2 regions of the Romboutsia sp. Marseille-P6047 genome follow, and region 2 is predicted to be linked to the other one. Evidence: riboswitches for the same ligand, from Rfam matches in the RefSeq annotation. Region 2 holds a riboswitch; the other holds the start of a gene.
The links. A riboswitch is a leader RNA that binds a small molecule or an ion and turns the genes downstream of it on or off. The one in region 2 is predicted to bind cyclic di-GMP.
Positions count from the first base shown of each region.

Region 1 (12,949 bases), on a different contig from region 2:
ATCTGCTAATGGATTATATTCATAGTAATACGCTTTTATAACAGTTCCTTCTGCAATCTTTACATTTACAACTTTTCTGTTATATTCATTTTCACTTTCCTTACCTTCTTCATAAGCTTCTAACTCATCAAGTTCATCTAATACAGATTCAAAATCTTCAAATGTCATTAATTCTCCAACAACTTCTCCATCACCTGGAACTACTGCTGGATATCCTTTATTTTCTATATAGAATAAATCTCCACTTATTGTTCCTTTTATACTTTCTTTAACTTTACCATCTAAATAAGTTTTATAGTTGAACATATCACTTCTTAAACTTCCATATACAAATACTCTTTCAACTTTTATATTTTCCATATATGATTTCCAGTCACCATCTTCAACTTCTATTAATTTGTCATCTTTATTATAATCTGCTGATGGATTATACTCGTAATAATATGCTTTTTCTATGCTTCCATCTTCAAGTGTTACATCTATAACTTTTCTATTATATTCATTTTCATTTTCTTCACCTTCTACATATGCTTCTAGTTCATCTAACTCCTTTAATGTAGATTCAAAATCTTCAAATGACATTAACTCTCCTATTACTTCTCTATCACCTGGAACTACTGCTGGATATCCTTTATTATCTAAATGGAATAATTCCCCTTTAACTGTAGCTTTTTTGTTTTCTTTAACTTTGCCGTCTAAATAAACATCATAATTAAACATGTCACTTCTTAAGCTGCCATAAACAAATACCTTATCAATATTTTCAGTTTCATCTTTAGAAGTACTACATCCAGTTAAAGTTAGTATAAGTGCTGATAATAAAGTTCCTAATAAAATCTTTTTCATTATCATTCCTCCAAATTTATTTTTATCTGTATAAGTTCAGCTACCTTAAATATTTAGGATCTATATATATATTTTTGTTTTTCTAAATATTAAGTTAAATATAGCTTTACTATAATATATTTCATAAAATAACAAATTATACCTGATATGTCAATATTACTACCTGATATATAAGAAATGTATTTCTATCTCTTACTATAATCCCTCGTAATTTACTTCATAGTTGCCTAAAAAAATCTGAATTTGACTATTATAATTTTTAGTATTAAAAATATCATTATATAGATCAAACTCTATAATATCATCAATTCTTATATTATTTTCCTTTATATAATCTGATATTTTTTTTATACATTGTTCCTTATTTTCTGTATCATAAACCATTGTTAAGTATCTTCCTTTTGGCAATATTTTTATGCTTTCATCATTTTTTATGTCTTTATATTCTTCAATTATATTGAATACATATTTAGACTCTGGACTTATATTATCATTTATTTTATATATAATCCCTCTTTGCACAGATACATTTATATTTTTTTCTAAAATTAACTTATCTAAATCAGAATAATAAAGTAATTCATTCAAACTACCTACCTCCTTACAGGGTAGAACTATTATATAACGTGTTTCAAAATATTTAATTGCTATTTCATTTTTATATACTATTTCTTTAGATAGTTTTATACTTGTCTTTAGAGTATCTATATTTTCAATTACTTTGTTCATCTTATTTATATTTTCTTTAGCTTCATGTTTTTTTATTTCTAAAAATTCAAGTAATTCATCTGTATCACATCGTTGAAAAATTTCTTGAAGTTCTTTTATACTTATTCCCAATAATCTGCATCCTTTTATAATATCTATATATACAAATTGATCTATAGAATAATGTCTATATCCCGAATATTCATCAATGTACTTTGGAATTAAAATTCCCATTTTATGATAATATCTTAAAGCTTTTATTGTTATGCCTTTAATTTTAGAAACTTCTCCAATAGAAAATATTTTTTTCATTTTTATTATTTCCTCTTAAATTTTAAATTTTATTGACTCTACCCTAAGGGTAGATATTATTATCATCATTATACAATAATTGTTGTATAAATATAAATTAAATGAAAGGATCTTTTTACTGATATGAACAAAGTAATATACAGAGATTTATTAGAATCTGATTACGAGACTATCAAAGAATTAATTGGAGAAGCTTTTGGATTTTATGATTTTATTAAAGATGAAGCGTTATTAAATATTGTATTAAGTGGGTATCTTCAAGAATGTATTTTAGATACTTCTTTTTGTAAGGTCGCTCAAAAAAATGGTAAAGTAATTGGTTTTATTTTAGGTAGTGCTCTGAATGATAAGACCCGTGTAATTAATTCTGTTAATAATTTTAATTTTGACATTAGTTCTATTAAATCAATAATGAATAACAAAACAAATCATACTTTAATTAAAGAATTCTTAAAAATTCAAAATACATATAAGGAAGTTCTAAAAGACAAAGAATGTCAATTTCAAGGTTGTATTCAACTATTTATAGTATCAAAAGAATCTAGGGGACTTGGTATTGGTAAAGCTTTAGTTAAGTATTTGTCTGATTATATGAAAAGTATGAATGTAAAATCTTTCTACCTATTTACAGATAGTAGATGTAATTATGGATTTTATGACAGCCAAAACTTCAGTAGAATAAATGAAAAGGAAGTATCATTAGATTATCTGAATACTAAATTAAATGTATTTTTGTATGGATATGAATTTTAATAAAATCATTATATAAAAAATAACTACTAAGCTTATTGCTTAGTAGCTATTTAATCTAATTAATTAAATTATTATTCTCCATTATTATTGGCTTTGATGAACCATTTCCAGATGTATCATTATCAAGTCTATCCATTAAATATCCTTTTAATTCTAATCTATTTTTAAATTTAGAAACTTGGAATGGTAAAGTTGGTGCATATTTTTCAATAAATAATAATTCATTTTTTATTTGTAGTAAGATACCTGCATGCCCTACAAATACTTCACTATCTTCTGGTGAATGTAAAAATACATTTATCATTGATATATTTTCATTATCTAGAAATGATATTTTTCTTTTTTCCTATTCTTTATTTATAGCTTCTGAAAGCTTATTTACATCTTGCGTATTTTCTACTTTTATACCTGCATATAATTTAATAAATTTATCTCTATCTTTTTGGCTAAATTCACTAATGGGATTATTTTATCAATAGCTTTACTTAATAAAATTACTTCTTCAGTATTTCCATTTTCTGGATATAAATCTCCTAGTATCCTCTTCATAATCATTAAATCGCTGTCTTTTATTTTAATCATTACTATCTCTCCTTAATAAAATATTTATTTTTATAAATATTTTTGATCGTACTCCTCTTATCTTAATGATAATATATCTTTTTTATAAAATTATAAATACTTCGTAAACGACATACTTTTATAGGTAAATGACACAAAAACAAAAAAATTGTATCCAGATTAAATTTGAATACAATTTTTGTTTTCATATTTCATATATATATAGCATTTACTTGATATTGCAAAGGTTAATCATTTATTACTAAACATAAATAATACTTGTGATAAATAGTTATCATTAATATCTTCATATCCTAAATACACACTATATATAACAGAATCAAAGTCTGTAGTATCAAAAGATATTACGCCATTTTCATCTACACACTGTGATAAATCTAATGTAATATCTTCTAATGTTTGATTGTTTCTTATCGTCAAACTTATTGGTGATAACTTTTCACCTTTTCTATTTAAAACATCATAGTCTATTGTCACTCTATTATCCTTTTTATCTATTTATCCTAATGTTATTATTTGAGGATTAGCTCTTAAATCTGTTAATTTTTTAAGATCTTTAAGCGGTGATAAATCACTTATTTCATTATATTCTATATTTAATGATTCTAAATTTTTCGCATACTGTAGTCCATTTAAGCTTTCAGCTCCTTGAACATTTAAACTAGTAATTTTTTGCATATCACCAACTGTTATATTATCACTAGATAAATTAAGTACTTTCTTTATACTTGATTTAAGATATTTATCTTCTATACTTACTACTTCACTTAAATCTACGCTTGATTCAGCGTTCGCAAAATGCAGTTTAGCATCTGCCCAAGATGCATGGTCTGACCCTTGTCCATTACCTCCATCTGTCACTACTAGCTTTAACTCTTTAGCATCATTTATATCTACTTCAACATACTTTTGTGGTTCTCTTGAATTCATGACTCCACTATCGAATTTCTTCTCACCATCAACATAAACTTCAAAACTTACACAACCAACAGTTCCAAACATAGCCCTATCCACACCTACATATGATGTAAAGTATGCATAGTCTTTATCACTTAAATCATATATTATCGTTGAAGTTGAATGAGCACCTATACCTCTCTCATAAACTACTTCTTGATTATTTTCATCTGTAAGCTTTATTGTATTTCCACTTATAGATTTATCTTTATTAGGAGATTTATAGCTATTTTGAGTAGAATTCCACTCATAATCAGTTAAGTATTTATTATCATCCATATTAACTACTGCTATAGTTCTAGTCTTACTTACTTTATTACCATCACTATCAGTAACAGTGTATATTATAGGGTATTTACCTGGTTTATTAAAGTTTACTTTACCTCTTACCTCAATATTAGAAGTTATGTCTCCATCTTCTGTGTCAATTGCGCTATAACTTTCATTTAAGTCTACTACTTCTCCTAATTTAGTAGATATTGATTTTGGTATAGTTAACTGTGGTTTAGAGTTTGTAGTGTAAACTTTAGTATCTGCCCATGAAGTAAAGTCTCCAAGACCTCCATCTCCAGCATCATCTGCTACTAACTTAAGTTCTTTCACCCCAGTTATATCTAAACTTACAAATTCAGCTTTAGAATCTTTTCTTATTACATCAGAAGTATAAATTTCTTCACCATCTGCAAATATCCTAAATATTATACTTGTTCTATTATCATTATAGTTTTTATCTGTTCCTAAATAAGTTGTAAAGTAACTGTAATTCCCATCTAGATTATAAACTATTTCTGCATTTGTAGCAGCACCTATACCTTTATCAAATTCATTTATAGTACCATCTATATTAAGCTTTATTTTATTAGTTGAAGCTACGCACTATCTTTGTTTACACTTCTCCATCCAGATGTTGCTACTTCCCAATCCATATCAGATAAATATTTATTCTCACTATAAACTACAACTTTTCTCTCTTTTGATGTAGAGTTTCCGTCACTATCAGTAACAGTATAAGTTAAAGCGTATTCTCCAGCTTTACTTGTAGTAAATTCATTAGTATTAATCTTAACATTTGAAATTATATTTCCATCTTCTTGGTCATTAGCAACTACATTACTCATCAAATCAAATTCACTATTTAATTTAACAAAAGTATTTTCTTCAACATTTAAAGTCGGGAATTTTGCTATTATTATTTCTTTTGCTTTATTTAAATCATCTTCAAATAAGCTAAATGCTGGATGATTTTTAATATCTTCTCTTAAAACTTCTAATTTTTCTAAAGTATTGTATTCTTCATTTACTTCAGTTTTATTAGCATCTATAAATAAATCATTATTTATTTTATCAGATAAAACATCTTCTTTATAAAATGCTACTTCACCTATTGAAGCCCAATTTTGGTGAGCATTTATAAATTTAAACTTAACTCTTCTCACATCAAATTTAGATAATTTGAACTCTATAACATCATTTACACTTCCATCATATGCCCCTTTACCTGCTAGTATAAAGTCATCTCCCTCTGATTTGCTTGAAACATATATTTCAAAATTACGTGCAAATCCTTTACCACCTCTTCTAGAAGCATAGGTCATCTTGTCTATATCTACATTTTCACCTAAATCAAATATAACTTCATTTTCAAATGAGCTACTGTTCGGACTATTAGTTTCCCAGTGAGTATTAATATTTTCATCTATTGCGTAACCTATTACACTTGAGCCATAGTTACCTGCATTATTTTTTGCAGATACTATAGGTAATTTAAACTCTTTGTTGTATTCAGATAGATTATCAAAAGAACCATATTTAGTTTTATTAACTGTAAAGTTTTCATATATAGTTATAAATGCTTTTCTTTCAGTTACGTTATTATCACTATCTGTAACTCTATATAAAACTTCAAATCTACCCGTTTTTCCGTCTTCATAAGTGTTAGAAACTACCTCTATTTTAGAAGTTAAGTCTCCATCTTCTGTATCTTCTGCAGTTATAGCTTCCATTATATCTACATTTTCACCTAAAAGATAAGTCTTATCCTTAACATCTATATTCGGTTTTGTATTATTTGTAGTTAATTTAGGATTAGCTATTACAGCGTGATCAGATGTATTTCTATTTCCACCATCATGAACTTCTATAACTAATTCTTCTACACCTTTAACTGGGACATTTATACTTACCATATTATTAGCATGCTTTAAAACATTTGTAGTTGCTAGAGTTTTTCCATCTCCAATAACTTTAAACGTTATACTTGATTTATCTTGAGCAGATATGTTCATATCAACTCCAAGTAAAGCTTCAAAATTATCATAATCTTTACCTGATAAATCATAAGTTATCTTACCATTTGCATGTATTCCAAAACCTTTTTCAAATGTTTTAATATCTCCATTTATTCTACCTTTTATATCTTTATTTCTTCTTGGGCTACCATATTGAGTTTCAACAGCTTTCCATTCACTATCTGATAAGTAATCGTATTTACTTACTACTTCAACCTTTAGTACTTTTTCTGTAGTTATTCCTTCATCAGTTATTATGTACTTAACTTCATAAATACCTTGTTGATTAGTATCTACATTATGCTCAACCTTAACTTTAGATGTTATATTTTCTCCATTATGATTAAGTGCTTTAACATAATCCATTGGTTCAAATTCTTCTCTAAGTCCTATAGTGAATTCATCTTGTTGTATGCTTATGCTTGGTGTAAATGAGTTTACTTCAACCTTATCTCCAGTTGTTAAATTAAGTGCATAAGGAATTATTTCATACTTAATATTCTCTTCATGAGTTGCATTAGTATCTATGTAACTATTACTTGAGGTAAACCCTATTACTTCTCCATTTCTTAGGATTTCATAACCAAGTAAATCGTCTTTCATGTTTTCATTTATATTCATACTTAGTTTTATACCAGAATCTAATTTAGATAATGAAACTTCTAAATCAGTGTCACTAATTACAAATCCATTACCTGTATATTTCATTGCATTAGTGTTTAGATACCATATTTTCTCATTTGATTTAGGGAATCTTTTTAAATTATTTTTACATTCTTCTGATAAAGTAAATCCATACTTTTCAAAGTAGTGTGTTAAATTCATACCTATAACCTCTGATGAATAAGTTGCAAGTATATCTTTCTTTTCTTGATAATCCTTTGGATTAGGTCTTCTTTCTCTATACATAGCTTCTAATTCTTGCCAATAAGTATCTTTCTTTATTTGTAACTGCCAAAACATTCCTAGTTTTTGATCAAGATTAAAGTCTTCAAATCCTTTTGTAGATTCTTTCGGTGCTAGCATACTATATATATTGTTATAAGGAACTCTATCTCCCTTACCATTATTTATTGATGCATAGTTTGCCCACATATTATTAGTTACTTCTCCCCAAGTTCTAGGCTTTATATCCATTTGATGGCCAAACTCATGAATAGTTCCCCATATAATACTATTCATACTACTTTTATCTGGCCTTAGTATTATTTCTTGTATATGTCTTTGAATACCTACATGATCCCCTGCTGCATAAGCTGCTCCATAAGGTTGCATTAATCTTATTGTTCCTCTAATATTAGTAGAATCATTTGTAAGGTCACTTTCGTCATCTTTTAATCCTGCAAATGCAATGGCTTCTTCTAATTGACTATCCCAAGTAGCAATACTTTCTTCAATATCAATTCCTTCATTTACATATACTTGGTACGCTGCTTTTGCAGTTCCTGTAAGCATCAATCTTTTTGTATTAAACTCAAATATATCTACAGTTGTATCTGGATTTTCATCTAATTTTTTCTTATATTCTTTTAACTCTTTTAAAAATTCTTCTTGGTTATCACCAGTATTAAATAGTGGGAATTTTTCTCCTCCATCTATACGAACTACTGGTGCCTTTCCTTGTTGTTCTTCTGTATATTTATTTACTAAGTATACAGCTCCACCTTTAGCACTTTTTTGAGACCAACTATCACTATAAATTTCTGGTACTACTATTGTGTTCATACCTTTCTTTAATTGATAGTTTCTTCTCCAATTGCCATAGTGACCTTCCTGTTGTGAAAATACTATTGATGGTAGTGGTTTGCCATCTTCTGCTTCAACAAATATATTAAATACTTCTCCTGGTTTTGCTACTATCCCAGTTGATTGAAAGTCATTTCCAAAACTTGACATAAGTAAGTTATTTGTAGCTTTTAAGTGTGTATCACCATTTTGCATTACTGTAAAAGTACTATCTGAATAATCTTTATCACCTTGTAGAATTTCCTTAGCTAAGTCTATAGCATATATTAGTTGATCTTTTAAAGGATGATTATTAACTTCTTTTTCTAAATCATTTATTACATCTATATTGTTATATTCATCTTTTAACTTAACCATTGTACCATCTGTAAATATATTATTTATAATACTTGGTAATGAGTCTTCTTTATATAACCAAAATACAGAGCAGGCTGCTTGATTTAAATTTCCTTTTTTAAATACAAACTTTATTCTTTTAAATTCAGTTGGTTCAAAAGTTATTTCTTTTATATCATGGCTTGCTGCTTGCTCTCCTGTAGCTACTAATTTAAAGGTATCACCTTTAGTAGTGTTTGATGCATATATCTCAAATTCTTCTGCATAACCTTTTTGCCACGATGGAGTTCCACCATATATTAACCTATCTAAAACTGTAGCTTCTTTTAACTGTACTACTATTTCATTTTTAAAATCATCACTATTATTTTTTCTAGATGCCCAGTATGTTTTAGTATCATTATCAAAAGCTTTCATTAAAGCTTCACTGCTAGACCCATCATTACTGCTTATTTTTTCTATTTCTGAATTATCTACTTTAAATGCTTTGTTATAGATTTCCTCATATTTTCCATTAACTTTTTCAAATTTTTGAATTTGAGCATTTTGACTTTCTATATTATTTTCTTCTTTAAGTAATATCTTTGCATTTTCTATATCTTCTTTAAATTCATTATAAAGAACATGATTTTTTATTTCATTTTCTAAAGCTTCTATTTTTTCAATAGTATTAAACTCATCACTTACAACACTCATAGTGCTATCTGCAAATAATCTATTTATCTTATCAGCTAACTCATCTTCTTTATATAGCATAAATTCTGAAGCTGATGCCCAATTTTGATTAGCTTTTTTAAACTTAAACTTTATTCTTTTAAACTCTGCTTTATCAAACTTTATTTCAACTATATCTGAAGTAGATCCTGAATACTTTCCATGACTTACTACAGTAAAATCATCACCATCATCTGTAAGTGAAGAATATATTTCAAATTCTTGAGCAAATCCTTTTCCCTTAGCTGAATCTTGTCTTGCTCCATATACTATTCTGTTTAAACTTGTAATTTCATCTAGTGTAATTATTACCTCATTTTCAAAACTTGAACTATTAACCTTATTAGTCTCCCAGTGGGTACTGAAGTCTTCATCTATAGCTTTAGTTATTACTGATGATGGGTAATTTCCTCCGTTATTAGTTATTGAAATTATTTTTGAGTTATCTAATTTAAAAGATTTATTATATTCTTCTAAATAACTGCTATTAAGTAAATTAAATTTACTTACTTTAGCTTGATTTGATTGTATATCTTGATTATTTTTATCTGATATATTTGGGACTACGTTATTGTCCCTCAATTCATGTGCTAAAACACCTATAGTGCTTGCTGAAAAGTTTGTAATGATTGCTGCCATAGTTAACGCTGCTATTTTTCTTTTGTGCATATTTATCCTCCTGAATAATTCTCCCTCAGAAGTACATTATTTAGGCATAAAAAAAGTTACTCATAAAGAGTAACTTGAAATAGACCTAATAATTTCATACTAAGCTTAAAACAAAAAGTATAATGTACTCTTTGGCAACTGGCTGACATAGTTAAAAAACCTTAGTCCCTATAGCTTTGTGTCACTAAGTTTCCTTAGGTTTACCTATTAAATTTATTCAGTATTTTACCATTATTTTTTATATTATGTCAATTACTGTTATATTATTTACACTAAAATTATAAATAATTCAATTCATTTTATAACAACTATCTTTCCCTAGTATCAAGAACAAATGTAATCTGTGTTATATAATTATCGACTTTATCTTCGTATGTCATATAAACAGTATGTATCCCCGAATAAAAATCTGTTGTGTCAAATGATATTTTTCCATTTTCATCTACGCATTCTTCTACGTTTAAAGTTGTTAAGTCCCATGTTCTATTATCTTTTATGATTATAGACGTTAGAGTTAATTTTTCACCATTTCTGTTTAAAACGTCGTAGTCTACAGTGACTTTTTTATCTTTTGCCAAAACCCAATCCTCTGTTATTATTTGAGGGTGTGCCTTTAGGTTTGTCAAATTTTTAAGGTCTTTTAATGGTGATAAATCTTTTATTTTGTTATTTTCTATGTTTAGTGATTCTAGATTCACAGCGTATTGTAAACCTTCTAAACTTTGAACATTTTTAACTGTTAGTGAAACAAGCTCCCTCATATCACCTAATCTTACTTCACCTTGTAGACCAAGTTCTTGTTGTATACTTAATTTAAGATTTTTATCTTTTATTTGTATTATTTGACTTAAGTCTATTTCTACCGCAGAATTGATTGCTTTTCTTATCTCCTCTACTGCTGTATCTATTTTAGTTTGATTGTTAGAACTTAAAGTTTTTTCACCATTTTCTATAGCATTTTTTATATTTTTTGCAGATTCTTCAGTGTAATTCCCTAAATCCAAGGCCCTAGCTTCTTCTAAAACTTCTTCTAATTTGCTTAAATCAAATTCAGAAAAATTTCTAAATTTAGCATCTGCCCAGTCGGCATGATCCCAAGTGTCTCCGCTATCAGCTACATCTACTACTAGTTTGATTTCGCTAGAATTTCTAACATCAACAATTAAGTGCTGTTTTGGTGTATTTGATTTCATAATAGGTGTTTCTGCCTTTAAAACCCCATCTACGTACACCTTAAATATAACACTTGATGCTTGTTGACCTGCTACAAATTGATCAAGTCCAACCCAAGCATCGAATATATCGTAACCTGTTGAATCGTAAACTATTTCTGAGTAAGCGTGAGTTCCTATACCCTTTTTAAAAACTTCAACGTATCCATCTTCATTTAAAAGTTTTATAGGTTCTTGTCTTACTGATTTATCTTTTCCTATGTAACCTGAACCTATTGTTGCAGATTTCCAATTTAAATCAGATAAATAAGTTTCTTTATCTGTAACTACTACTGTTCTTGTAAATTGGGCTTTGTTTCCATCACTATCTTTTACAGAACAAGTTACGTTAAATATACCTGTATTTCCTTTAATATAATCTGATTCTACTTCTATTTTAGAAGTTAAATCACCATCTTCACCATCTGTAACACTTATTCCTTTAATTAAATCAATTTCTTCATTTATATTAAATGCTACACTCTCGTCACCTTTGAATTTTGGCTTACCATTGCTTGTTGTTAGTTTAGGATTAACTATTATACAGTGATCACTCGTATTTCCATTACCACCATCATGTACTTCTATTACTAATTCCTTCACTCCAGAAACTGGAATATTTATATAAGCTAAGTTATCATAGTAACTCATAATATTTGTTGTTGCTACAGTTTTTCCATCTGCTACAACTTTAAAAGTTACACTTGAATTATTATTTTCTCCTATAGCTGTGTCTACACCAATTAATGCTTCAAAGTTGTCATATTCCTTATCAGATAAATCATAAGTTATCTTTCCATTTGCATGTATTCCGATACCATTTTTAAATGTTGTTACCTCACCATGTACCATTCCTTGTATGTTACTGTTTCTTCTTGGAGTTCCCCACTCAGTATTTACAGATGTCCACTTAAAATCTGATAAGTAATCATAGTCACTTACTACTTCTACTTTTAAACTTTTCTCCACAGTTACTTCTTCATTGGTTAATGTGTATTTAACTTGATAAGCTCCGTTTTTATCAGTATTTACATTGCTTTCAACTTTTAATTTTGATGTTATGTCCTCACCTAAATAGGTAAAACCTTTAACATAATCTTTTGGGTTAAATTTCTCTCCTCTTTTTAAAGTTACTTTCTCTTGTTGAATACTTATGCTTGGCTTTAATGAATTTATTTGAACTTTGTTTCCTATTGTTAAATCTTTTGCATAAGGAACTACTTCATATTCGCTATTGTCATCTGTTGAATCTTTATCTATGTAAGTACTTCTTGTAGTAAATGCGATTACCTTTCCATTTCTTAGTATTTCATAACCAAGTAAATCATCTTTCGTATTTTCATTTATACTCATGCTTAGTTTTGTTCCAGAAGTTAATTTTAATAATGATACATCTAAACCTGTATCAATACCATCAAATCCACTTCCTTCATAATCCATAACAGTACTATTTAAGTACCATATTTTATCCTTTGACTCTGGTAGTTGTTTTAAACTTTCCTTACACTTATCAGATAACGTAAATCCATATTTTTCAAAGTAGTAAGTTAGGTTAATACCTAGAACTTCTGAAGAATAAGTTGCAAGTATGTCCTTCTTTTCTTGTTCATTTCTTGGTCTAGGTTTTCTTTCTCTATATAAAGTTTCTAACTCTGCCCAATAAGTATCTTTCTTTAATTGTAATTGCCAAAACATACCTAATTTTTGGAAATAGTCAAAATCATCAAATCCTTTTAATGAGTCTTCTGGGGCTAGGTATTTATATAAATCACTGTAAGAAACCCTATCTCCCATTCCATTTTTTATATGAGCACTATTTGCCCACAT
Region 1 is NZ_UWOT01000003.1:267,605-280,553, reverse strand. Features, by position in the region: gene EIH23_RS04935 (gamma-glutamylcyclotransferase family protein) at 1-846, opposite strand, end outside; gene EIH23_RS04930 (MerR family transcriptional regulator) at 1,042-1,866, opposite strand; gene EIH23_RS04925 (GNAT family N-acetyltransferase) at 1,990-2,619, shown strand; gene EIH23_RS04920 (DUF4300 family protein) at 2,675-2,953, opposite strand; gene EIH23_RS04915 (hypothetical protein) at 3,022-3,201, opposite strand; gene EIH23_RS04910 (hypothetical protein) at 3,433-3,678, opposite strand; gene EIH23_RS04905 (NPCBM/NEW2 domain-containing protein) at 3,700-4,968, opposite strand; gene EIH23_RS04900 (discoidin domain-containing protein) at 5,028-9,911, opposite strand; cyclic di-GMP riboswitch class I at 10,042-10,126, opposite strand; gene EIH23_RS04895 (NPCBM/NEW2 domain-containing protein) at 10,220-12,949, opposite strand, start outside.
Region 1: linked by a shared signal. The riboswitch ahead of EIH23_RS04900 (discoidin domain-containing protein) and the one ahead of EIH23_RS01720 (response regulator transcription factor) in region 2 are both predicted to bind cyclic di-GMP.

Region 2 (12,949 bases):
AACAACCTATCTTCAATTATAAACATATGCATTCTCCTCTTTTTATTTATATAATAATTAATATGTCTATAAAAAATTTTTGTTAAGTAAAATATAAAAAAAAGACAATTTCTTTAAATTAAGAAATTGTCTTTTTCTACAAATTAATAAACTCTCTTTGCAGTTACAAATCTACTTGCATGATAACTAGAATTTATATTAGATATTTTAACAACATCACCTGGTTTTGTTGCATTTATCATATTTCCATCACCTATGTATATTCCAACGTGACTTATTCCACTTCCATTAGTGTTAAAGAATACTAAGTCTCCTGGCATAAGCTCACTCTTGCTTACAGTTGTACCATATGTAGCTTGAGACTTTGAAGATCTTGGTAAAGTTATACCTTGTTGCTTATACACATAGTAAGTAAGTCCTGAACAGTCAAATGAATTAGGACCTTCTGCTCCCCATCCATATGGCTTACCTAATTGTTGTCTTGCTAAAGCAACAGCTCTTTCTGCTGCACTGCTTATAGTTGTACTTGAATTATTAGAATTACTTTCATTGCTAACAGTTCCATCACTTACATTTAAGTATTGGCCTGATACCCATCCAGTACTACCATTTTTTAAATCAATTTGATACCATCCATTTAAACTTCCTACAATGTTGTATTGTTGTCCAAGTTTTACACTACCTATTCTTGAATAATTAGTTCCTGCTCCACTTCTTACATTTAATGATGAAGTATTTACAGTTCCATATTTATTACTTATAGATTCTTGTGTTCCACCTGTAGATGGAGTTGATGATTCTCCAGAAACTGATACATAGTCTCCATGAATCCAACCTGTACTACCGTTAGCTAAGTTAACCTTATGCCATCCATCTTGAGTATCATGAATATTAACTTGTGTTCCTTTAGATAATTTACCTATCTTTGAATAATGTGTTCCAATTCCACTTCTTACATTTAGTACTGATGTAGTTACAGTTCCTAATTTACTTGAACTTGATGTTCCCCCTGAAATAGTAATATATTCAGATGCTGACCATCCTACAGTTCCATTTGATAGCTTTATCTTATACCATCCATTGCTACTTTCAAGTATTGATACTGTATTGTTTTTATATATTTTTGCTATTATGCTGTTATTTGTTCCTGCTCCACTTCTTACGTTTAATACAGAAACATTAACAACACCACTATTGTTGCCTGCATTTGCTATAGTTATGTCTCCTACTAAAGTAGCCGCTGCTAAAACAGCACTTCCAGCTACTACTTTACATAAAGTATGGTTATTTAAACTCATTTGAAATATCTCCCTTATTAAAAGTATTCAGTATATATAGTATCATATTTATACCATATTTTCCATATTTTACTTTTAATATTAAGGTTTTATTGTCATAAATTGCTATATTATATGAAGTGATAGCATTGTAACTATTACTCCTGCCATCATATTTCCTATTAATACTCCTGCTAAAGCTTCTTTCATTCTCATTTTTAATATTGATGCTATTGCTGATGCTGTCCATGTCCCAGTTGTCGGAAGAGGTACACCTACAAATAGGATTATTCCTAATATTGAAGCTTTTTTCATCTTTTTCATACCAGATTCTATTTTATTATCTACTTTTTTTATTAGTCCTAAAAATATTTTCTTTGTTCTTAAGTAGTGCATTATATTTCTAAAACATAAAACCAGTGGTATTGATACTATAGTAGATCCAGCTACACTAGCTAAATATACACCTATAGGATTTAAATCCATTGCTATACCAAGTGGTATTGCTCCTCTTAATTCAGTTACTGGTATCATTGATAAAATCATTATATGTAAGTATCCCAAGTTAGTCCTCCTTCAAAAAATAAAGATATAACATTTTATCATAATTGTTATATCTTTGTATATTCATTATTAACCTTTTGCAGTTTCTCTGTATCCATCTGGATTTTTACTTTGCCATCTCCATGAATCTTGGCACATTTCATCTATACCATAATTAGCTTTCCATCCAAGTTCTTTTTCTGCTTTACTTGGATCTGCATAGCATACTGCTACATCTCCAGCTCTTCTATCAGTAATCGTATAAGGTATTTTTTTACCACTAGCTCTTGAAAATGCATTTACAAGTTGAAGTACACTATATCCATGACCCGTTCCTAAATTATAAGTTACAAGACCTGGGTTTTCTTCGAGTTTTTTTAATGCTTTAACATGTCCTCTTGCTAAGTCTAGTACATGTATATAATCTCTTATACCTGTTCCATCTAAAGTATCATAATCATCTCCAAATATATTTAATACAGGTAGCTTACCAACAGCAACCTTAGTTATATATGGCATTATATTATTTGGTATTCCATCTGGTTCTTCTCCAATTAGACCACTTTTATGAGCTCCAATAGGGTTAAAATATCTTAGAATAGCTACATCTAATGAGGAATATGCAAAACACATATCTCTAAGTATATCTTCTATAATTAGCTTACTTCTTCCATATGGGTTTGTTACTGATAACGGAAAATCTTCTACTATAGGACACTTTTTAGGTTGGCCATATACAGTTGCTGATGAACTAAACACAAATTTACATACACTATATTTTCTCATTAAATCGAATAAATACAGAGTACTTAAAATATTGTTATAGTAATAATCTAATGGTTTTTTTACAGATTCTCCAACAGCTTTTAATGCTGCAAAATGTATTATAGCATCTATTTCATTTTCTTTAAATACAATTTCTAAATCTTCTTTATTAGTTAAATCCACCTCATAAAATTTAAAATCCTTTTTAGATATTTCCCTAATTCTATCTAATACAATTGGACTACTATTACTAAAATTATCTACAACTACTACATTATAATTATAGTTTAATAGCTCTACTACAGTATGACTACCTATGTATCCAGCCCCACCTGTTACTAATATATTCATTTTCCCCAATTCCCCTTTTAATTTAATTACTTAAATTTATGTAAAAAAAACACCAGCTTATGCTAGTGTATGTCATTAAATTGAGCAAGTCTATAAGCGGAGTTCTGTATTTGATGATCATCTTTCTAGGCCTATTGTCACCAATAGGCTCAAGCGTCCTACCTACCGGAGGGTACGAGCAGCACCCTATTTACCCTAACTTGGACTTGCTCCGGGTGGGGTTTACACGGCTTGGCTAGTCACCTAGCCAACGGTGAGCTCTTACCTCACCTTTTCATCCTTACCAAACTAGTTGGCGGTTATTTTCTGTTGCACTTTCCTTAGGATCACTCCCACTAGACGTTATCTAGCACCCTTGCTCTATGGAGCTCCGACTTTCCTCACGTAGCTAATGCTACCCGCGATCATCTGGCTTACTTAATTTAATTGACTTTCACTATATTATCATATTTTTTTTATCGTGTCAAAAGTTAAATTTTTTATATTATTCCTTTTTCATGCACATAAAGCGCTGCATGAGTTCTATCTCTTAAGTTTAATTTTTCAAAAATATTGCTTGTATGCTTTTTAACTGTATGTTCTGTTATACATAGCTCATTAGCAATCTCATGATTAGTTTTACCTTTTGATATACATATTAAAATTTCTTTTTCTCTTTTTGTAAGCTCTTTTATTTCTTCTAAGTTATCTTTTCTCATATAATTTTCTACGAGGTCTGAATCAAAGTATTTTTTTCCTTTTGATAATAATCTTACTGCATATTTTATTCCTTCACCTTCTATATTTGCTAATATGTAGCTATCTACACCAATTTTCATACACTTTGCGAATAATCTTGTATCTTCATAAAAATCTAATACCATTATTTTTGAATTTCCATTTTCTTTTATATCTTTTATACAATCTATATACTGTTTAGTATTTCTATTTAAGTCAAATATAACTAAATCGTATGCATCTTTATTTATATCAGTACACATATATCCTTCATCTAATATATCTATACAACTTTCACTTGATAGTATCTCTGCTACTCCTTTTCTTATAACTAACGATTCTGAAATTATTATCCCCTTCATATATTACACCCTCCGTAAAGTCCCTTTTATTCACTATGTATTAATTATATGTCTTATTTTTTACATATTAAATCACTCAAATTTACCATATACTATAAATCTTTTGTTTAGTTATTGATTACACTTTTTTATAATTCATATACTTGTTACTATATATCCGTTATACTTTAGTATTATTTTTTATAATAAAAAAAGCTATACTAACAAAAACTAGTTTTTGTCAAATATAGCCGGTTGCATCACTAACTCCATATATCCGAGATGCCCAAATTACAGGATATATATCACCATTTCAAATATTAAAGTTTTTACTACTTATATGTTTATGTTATACATATTTAGTATAATTTTCAATAAATAATTGGTATAATATCTTACTTTCGTTTTTCAAAAAAATACTTTTTTATAAAAAATTCTTATTTTTTCTACAAAATAAATAATTATTCTATATCTACTTCCAATTTATTACAAGTTTAATTCGACAATTAAAAAGCAGACCTATTCAAATAAGCCTGCATAATTTTTAGTATTCTTTTATATATGTAATGTAATTAAATATAAAGTCATTTAGAGCTTTTTTATTGTACTCTTCTTCCCATTCAATTACCCATCCTTTTTCATTATTAATCATAGTATCATTTCTATGACCTTCAAGCGGAAACTCCAACTGATCAAAATCAGTATCTTTAATTTTAATAGCCTGAGTACCAACACTTATAATTTCCATTGGAGTCATATTTGTTTTAGTATATCTAAATAAAGTATTCGCTATATCTAATAGCTCATCGTTACTTACATTCGTTAACTTATTATAAAGTGCTTGTAATACTGTTCTTTGTCTATTATCTCTTTGATAAGCACTATCTATATATCTTATTCTACTATAAGCTAATGCTTGTTCTCCTGTAAGTGCTTGTGTTCCAGCTTCATTTATGCCATCTATTTGACTTACTTCAGCTTCACTTATATCTATTTGTACTCCACCTAACTCATTAATTATATTTATAAATGAATTAAAATTAACAGCAGCGTATTTATCTATACTTATATCAAAATTTTCCTTAATAGTTTGAATTAATAAACTAGGACCATCATATGCATATGCATGAGTTAATTTCTCTGTACTATGCCCTGGAATATTTACATATGTATCTCTTGCTAGTGATGTAAGTCTTATATCATTATTATTACTATCTATAGTAAGTATTATCATAGCATCTGATCTATTCCCTCTATCTATATTGTCTCCATCTACTCCTACTAAAAGTATATTTGTTATTCCTTCTTTAACTTCTGCAACTTCTATTTTACCAGCTTCTTCTTTGTCATATATAGAATTTAACTTAAAATATAATGTTCCAAATCCTATTGTTGGTATGGCTAATAGTAATATTAATAAGCCAATGACAATTTTCTTAAAATGTCTCATATTATACCCCCCTATTTTCTTGTAATACTCCCATAAATTACTATTTATCTACTTTTATTATATCATAAGTAAATTAAAAGTAGCCTAAATTCATAGACTACTTTCAATTTACTATTCTTTTTTATAAGCTGCTATAAACGGATCGTATCCTTTTGACTTCAATTCTGCTACCATAGCTTCTGCGTTTTCTTTATTAGTATAACTTCCTACAACTACCCTATAGTAAATTGTACCATTATCAGTATTATTATCATCTGTTTTATCATTTATATTTGAGTCAGATGGTACTTTATAGGTTATACCAAAATATTTACATAAACCTTTCATAGTTCCTTCTATCATTTCATCTTTATTATTATTCAATATTGCTAAATCTTCTTTATTTGTATAAAAAGCATATTCTACTAGTATAGATGGCATATTGGCTTTATATATTACTGTAAAATCTGCAGTTTTTAAACCTCTATCTTTCGCAGTACTATCAATTACCTTTATTGCATCTACTAAGTTTTCTTGAACGTATTTTGCTGCATTCTTTGAATTTGTACTTGCATTACTTGCTGTGTAGGTTTCTGTTCCTCTTGCGCTGTTAAAGTATGATAGATATGCATTTGCATGTATTGATAATAATAAAGCTTTTGGTTTGTTTTGATTTGCCCAGTATGTGTTTGCTAGAGTTGCTCTTTTTGTAAGTCCTATTTCATCTTTACCTTGTGGTGATGGATTTGTTAGGTATACGCTTATATTATGATCTTCGCATCTTTTTTTAAGTTTATATTGCATTTGATTATTAAAGTCCCACTCTTTGAATGTACCATCTGGTGATTGTTTTCCTGATACATATTCATTATGACCACTATCTATAATTATTAATTTATCCATTTTTTCACCTCCTACATATATTATAGAAGGATTTACTGACAAAGTTTCCTAGTTTATGTTAAAAATTTGCATAAAAAATTCGCTTCGCTCATGTCGCCAACGACTTTGTCCGTTGCTCAAAATGTTTTTTACGCTCAATAATAGTTATGTTGATACACCTATATCATAGAGTTTATCTACAGAATTTGATACAATATAATTTCCTTAAGCGTAAAAAAAGCCTAGCAATTTCCGAGTTAGCTAGGCTATACAAAAGTAACGACTAAGTATTAAGTACCTCTCAGCATTTATAATTATTTCCTCTTTATTTTAAGTTTATACATTGTATTTATATTATTTTATATTGTTTTAACAGTTCTACTCTTTGTTTTCCTATACTTATACTACCATATGCTGCTTTCCCTATATTTTGAGGTATCCCTTTTTCATTAACATAAGATATTACCCTTTGTGTCCATGCTATTGGAAGTAAGTACGGTTTCTTATTTAGGTATGTATACCTTCCTTTCAAATTCAATACACTTGGAAATAAGGCTGCTTTAAATGTAGATTTATGAGTTTTAATTTCTCTGTTATTAACTGCATCTAAGGTTATTAAACTACTTTGTTTTCTCTCCATAGAACTAGATCCAAATATCCCAGCATCTAATATGTCTTCAAGAAGTGCTCTTGAATCAACATTATTATAATCATACCAATCTGGATATTGTATTAACATTTTATCTAATCCCAAATATAATTCTCCTATATTAAGTAAATTAAAAACAAAGTAATCATACTTAATCTTTTTTAGGTTTTTCCATAGATAATCCCAGTCAATTTCTTTGCTATTGCACTCTATAAACTTTACAATGTCACAAACTTGCCTTATACCTACTCCTCCATGTAAAAAATGTTTGGTAGTATGATTTATTAAATACATTAAATTCATTGTTTCTGGAAATGTATATACTACTCTACCTTGTACATTAACATGTATGCTCTTATTAAAGCAATCTTTATAAAAAGCATTAAATATATTAACATGTTCTTCTTCATTTTCATTAAATAGTGTTTTATGAACTTCTATCATAAGTCTTGAGCTTGTACAAATATATGCAACTACATCTTTATTTTCAATATCAACACCATCTATAATCTTCATATTATTTTCAGTTAATATTTTATGGCATAGTTCAAAATCTTCTTTCTTTACTAAAATATCTTCATCAGAAGAGATTCTACTATCTGGAAAAGGGTATATATTTCTACAAGTTATACCTTTTACTACTATAGGTTTTATATTATTATCTAAAAAATTTTTGTATATATCTAAAAACCTTTCACTTCTTTGTATTTGATTTATTTCTTGAGCCATGGCTTGTCTTTTCCATAGTTGAATTTCATTAATAGACTTATCTATACTATCAATTAAATTTATACCTTCATAAATTAGTGGTAGTATATTATGAGTTTTGATAATTTATATATTTTCTCTATACTTAATTCTTTTATATCATACTTATTCAAACCATATTTTTCATTATGTATTGCTATATTTAAAACTTCTAATAAGTATTTATAATCATTATTAATCATTAAAAATCCACCACCATTTTCTCTACTTCTTTTGAAGTTACTTCAGTTACTTTACATTGAGATATTTTATATACTTTATCACACATTGTAAGTACACTTGGCCTATGTGTTGTTACTATACATGTTCTGTTATTATTCATTTCCATAATATTTTTTAATACTTTTCTTTCAGTTGCTACATCTAATGCTGATGTTGCCTCATCTAACAACAATATAGGAGAATTTCTAAGTAACGCTCTTGCTATAGATAGTCTTTGATTTTGACCTTCTGAAAAACCATTACCACGTTCTCCAATTCTACTATTTATTCCATTTGGAAGTTTTTTTATAAAATCGTATGCACATGATATTTTCAGAGCTTCTATTATTTCTAAATCTGTAGCTTCTGGTTTTACCATTCTCATATTTTCTGCTATAGTTCCACTAAACATTGTTTTTTCTTGTGGTACATATGCCATAAGCTTTCTTGTACTTGCTGATATATTACAACTTCTATTACTTTTATCTTTTATAATTGCTTCTCCATCATTTATATTTAATAGACCTAATAATATTCTCATCATAGTGGTTTTTCCTTCACCTGATGGTCCTACTAAAGCTACTATTTCACCTGAATTTGCACTTATATTTGCATTTTCTAGTACTAATACGTTTTTATTGGAGTAACTAAAGTTTACATTTTTAATTTCTATGTCTAATCCACTTTCATTAATTGTTTTATATAATTCGTCTACTAATTTTTCATCTTTTATAATTTCTCTTGGTAGTTCAGATACTTCCATTATTCTACCAGCTGATGTTGTTGCCCCTATTGCTGATGGTACTAAGTTTATTAATGATGAGAATGAACTAGAAAGTTTTCCAGATAGCTGTAAAAATAAAGTCATTGTACCGTATGTTATATGACCACTCCATAACCTATATACACCCCATCCAAAGCATGCATATGATACAAATGTTCCTATAAATGACATAAATGATGATGTATATATTGAAAATTTATTGTATCCCAAACTTACATCAGCATAATTCTTTTGAACACATCTTAATTTATCCGAGAATATATCCATTAAATTAAATGCTTTTATTGATTGTAAATTTTGAAAAGTTTCTTCATTAAATGACATAACTTCACTGCTTGCTTGTCTAATTTCTTGATTAAATTTTCTCATTTTTTTCATTAATATTTTAGATATTATTATTGATACTGGTGCACTTAGCATTGCTATTACTGCCATAGTTGTGTCATAGTATAGTATTACACATAATGTTGATATAAATTGAATCGATTTTGTTATTAGGTTTGGTATCCATCCTAGTACACTTGTTGCTACTGTATTTGTATCATTTGTTAACCTATTTAATAAGTCTCCGCTATGGTATGTGTTCATACTTTCCCAATCTATGTTTATTATCTTATCGTAAATATCCTGCTTTATTTCATTTCCTACCTTTATATTTATTTTTGCTGATATCCTATTTGATATTGCCGTTATTATTATATTTCCTATTGCCATTAATATTATTATCAATATTATTATGCCTATTTTACTAGAATCTTGTTCTGTTACCGCATCTATTAGATATTTTGATCCTACGTTTGATGATAAACTCATTAGCGTTGCTACTATCCCTAGTATTATATATATACCTATATCTAATTTATACTTTTTAATGTATACATACATCCATTTTAATTCCAATTGAATTTCATTTATTATATGATTACTATCTTTATATCTAAACTTTTTAAACATTATTTCGCCCTTAATCTCTATAATTTTCTATATTATTTATAATAATTTATCATTTATCCTCTATTTTCCTTCTTTTTCTCCTTAAATTATAAAAAAACTATAGGATATATATTATTTTTACAAAAAAAAGTCAGAATAATTAATCCTGACATTTTTACTAATATTGTAAATCAACTATTATAATGTCGCTATCATCAATAGAGTAATGATTCGCAATACCTCCTGCTGATTCACCTGATTTTATATTTTCTAGTCTTATCCTATAAGTTATGCCTCCTGGTAAATCTTGTGTAAATATCCTTTGCTTATAGTATACATATGCTACAGATATATTTTTACCAGATATGTTTTGTAATTCTATTATTCCATCTGTAGAATCTATCTTTACTTGATCTTCCATTAAAGATATACTTTCTCTTTCAGCAACTATATTATCACTATAAGTATATGAGTTATTTTCATTAAATAACTTATTACTTTTTTCTAATACAATAATTGAACTATTTGAAGGAACTGATGAAAATTCAAATTCTAATTCTTCATTGTTACTATCCTTAAGCTTTAAATTTCCATATTGTATAAATCCATCAGATGTATTTTTAACTATAATACCTATAACATTTTTAGATGTATTTTCACTTCCATCCTCTAAAAAGTCTCCATCATATTTTATAATCTTTTCTATACTTAAATTAGCATTAGGTACTTTATATGGGAAACTACTTACACTATCACTTTTGATTTTATTACCTTCACTTGTATCTAATTCCATACTTTTTATTTCAACTTCGTTATTGCTAATATTATCTATATTACTTACAATCTCCTCTGTGTCACTTAATTCTTCATTACTTGATTTAGAACTATTTATATTTATTTCATTAGACTTTGAACTACTTATGTTTAATTGATTGTTCTTATTTTTACTTGTACTGGTATATACCTTTCCGCCTATAATTACTACTGATAAAACACATATAGCTGAAATAACACACACAAAGTATTTTTTACTCATTCTATAACCCCTTAAATTATTTAATTATATTAGAACTTCTCAGTTTATCTAAAAACTCACTACAATCCTTACTTGCAGTTTCATAGTCTATATCATATTTTTCTGTAATTAAATTTATAAGTTCATCTTCATCCTTTACTTTATCAGCATGATCCCATATAAATCTACCTACTTTATTAATAGTTATTAATCCATTAAAATTGTTTACAGTATTCCCTACTGGAACTAATATAGTTTCCCCTAAAATATCCCTAGTAATAAATTCATTTTTATTTATCATGTCAAACTCCTTCTCCCTAAATAATTTATATTACTTCAACTTTTCTTTCCATTTCTTTTAGAACTTCATTCATCATTTCACATACATAATTCGGCGTTCCATCTAATTTTCCAGTTTCTGTTACAGCCATAGCTGGACAAGATATACACATAAATTTCTTAGAACAATTTAAGCATTTAATTGATGTTCTAATTGAATCTACTTCTTTTACAATTTGCTTCCATGCATCTTTAAAATTCATATTTTTAAATGGATATGATGCTGGATAATTCATCATTCCACAACACTGCATCTTCCCATCCCAAGAAATCCAAAATGAACTTTTTCCAGCCCTACATGCCATAGTATTCCCATTTATATTTGTACATCCATATCTACTTTCAAAAAACTCTACTCCATTTTTACATCTATTAGCTTTTGCTTTAAAATCGTCTACTCCAAGGCTAAGTATGTCATTTTTCACAAAATTTATACCAGCTTCTTTTGCTGTGAATCTACCTAAATTGCTACCTATAGAATCATTGTCTCGTCTTACAGGTGGATACATATACGAACTTACTTGTAAAACTAATTTTTTTTCATTTGCAAACTTATGTATTTCTTCTAAATCATGTATATTAAACGGTGTTAAACTGCAGTTTAATTTAATCTCTACACCTATTTCTAATAACATATCTATTGCTTTAGATACTTTATCAAATCCCCTTGAATCACCACATAATTTCTCATAAGTCTCATTTGAAGCACCATATAATGTTATATTTATTCTACTTGGAGGACTTTTTGAAAGCCATTCTATAGTAGAATCATTAATTAGTGTCCCATTAGAATTTATAGATATAATGAATCCTATATTTTTAAGTTCTAAATATAAGTCCTTAAAATTAGGTATAGAAAATACTTCTCCACCAGTTAATAATAAATATAGTAAACCTTCTTCTTTTGCTTGTTTAGCTATTTCTAGCCATTCATTATTACTTCTAAGATTACCTACATTATCCATCTCTGACTTAGTCATCTTTATATAACACATCTTACAATCTAAATTACATAACGGAGTTAATTCAAATGTACCATTAAGCGGAGTTCTTTCTCTCGATGCCTTATAAAATAATCTATTATTAATATTTATCTCTTTCCTATTCGCTAGCATTTAACATCCCCCATTCTAACATATTCTTAAGCGTATAAACTGCATTCTCATCTGGTGTACATTCAAGCATATATACAGGTATTTCTTGCACTAATTTTAAAATAGTATCTACCACTGGAGTAGTAAATTTTTCATACCAAAAACTTAAAGTAGTTTCACTATAAATGTATTTAAATGCATCTCTTGAACTTAACTTTTTAACCTTATTTTCATTTCCTTGTCTTATAACTACAATAGCACCTATTTCCGTAGAATTATTTTTAAATATATTATCTTCCCCCGAAAATGGCAATCCATATGAAAACCACTTATTTTCAATATTTCTAATTCCCGAGCGATCTCCATTGATTATTTCAGCATCTTCATACTTCTCCCATAATCTTGCTTGAGTTGATTTTCCAGTACCTGATGGTGCAGTAAATATAATACATTTGTCTTTGTATTTTATCTGTGAAGAGTGCAATATAAATGTATTAAATAAACTTAGTGATTGCTCTAATTGAATAAATTTAAATACATGTATGGCTTTAGTAAAATAATTATCTTCATTAATATAATAATAACAAGTGCTCTCATTTAATTTATCTGTATCTTGCACTATTAGTCCATGAGGCTTTTCTCTTCTAAATTCTCTAAATTCTTTATAAATTTTATTATTTTCAATAAACACAGAATTTTGCTCTTCAGTAAATACTTTATTTGTGTGATATTTTAAGAATTCATCTTTTTTTTCAAATTTATATACAACATCATAATTTTCATTATTATCAATAACAAAATCTATAAAATTATCTCCTAAGTTATATTCAAACGGTGTTTCTACTCTAAAATTTACACCAC
Region 2 is NZ_UWOT01000001.1:349,353-362,301, forward strand. Features, by position in the region: gene EIH23_RS01695 (DUF3298 and DUF4163 domain-containing protein) at 1-26, opposite strand, end outside; gene EIH23_RS01700 (C40 family peptidase) at 144-1,298, opposite strand; gene EIH23_RS01705 (COG2426 family protein) at 1,404-1,841, opposite strand; gene galE (UDP-glucose 4-epimerase GalE) at 1,911-2,936, opposite strand; RNA gene rnpB (RNase P RNA component class A) at 3,014-3,356, opposite strand; gene EIH23_RS01720 (response regulator transcription factor) at 3,416-4,015, opposite strand; cyclic di-GMP riboswitch class II at 4,236-4,319, opposite strand; gene EIH23_RS01725 (LCP family protein) at 4,539-5,444, opposite strand; gene EIH23_RS01730 (N-acetylmuramoyl-L-alanine amidase) at 5,556-6,326, opposite strand; gene EIH23_RS01735 (nucleotidyltransferase domain-containing protein) at 6,655-7,788, opposite strand; gene EIH23_RS16160 (hypothetical protein) at 7,758-7,904, opposite strand; gene EIH23_RS01740 (ABC transporter ATP-binding protein) at 7,904-9,661, opposite strand; gene EIH23_RS01745 (hypothetical protein) at 9,819-10,676, opposite strand; gene EIH23_RS01750 (PqqD family protein) at 10,693-10,956, opposite strand; gene EIH23_RS01755 (radical SAM protein) at 10,982-12,109, opposite strand; gene EIH23_RS01760 (hypothetical protein) at 12,096-12,949, opposite strand, start outside.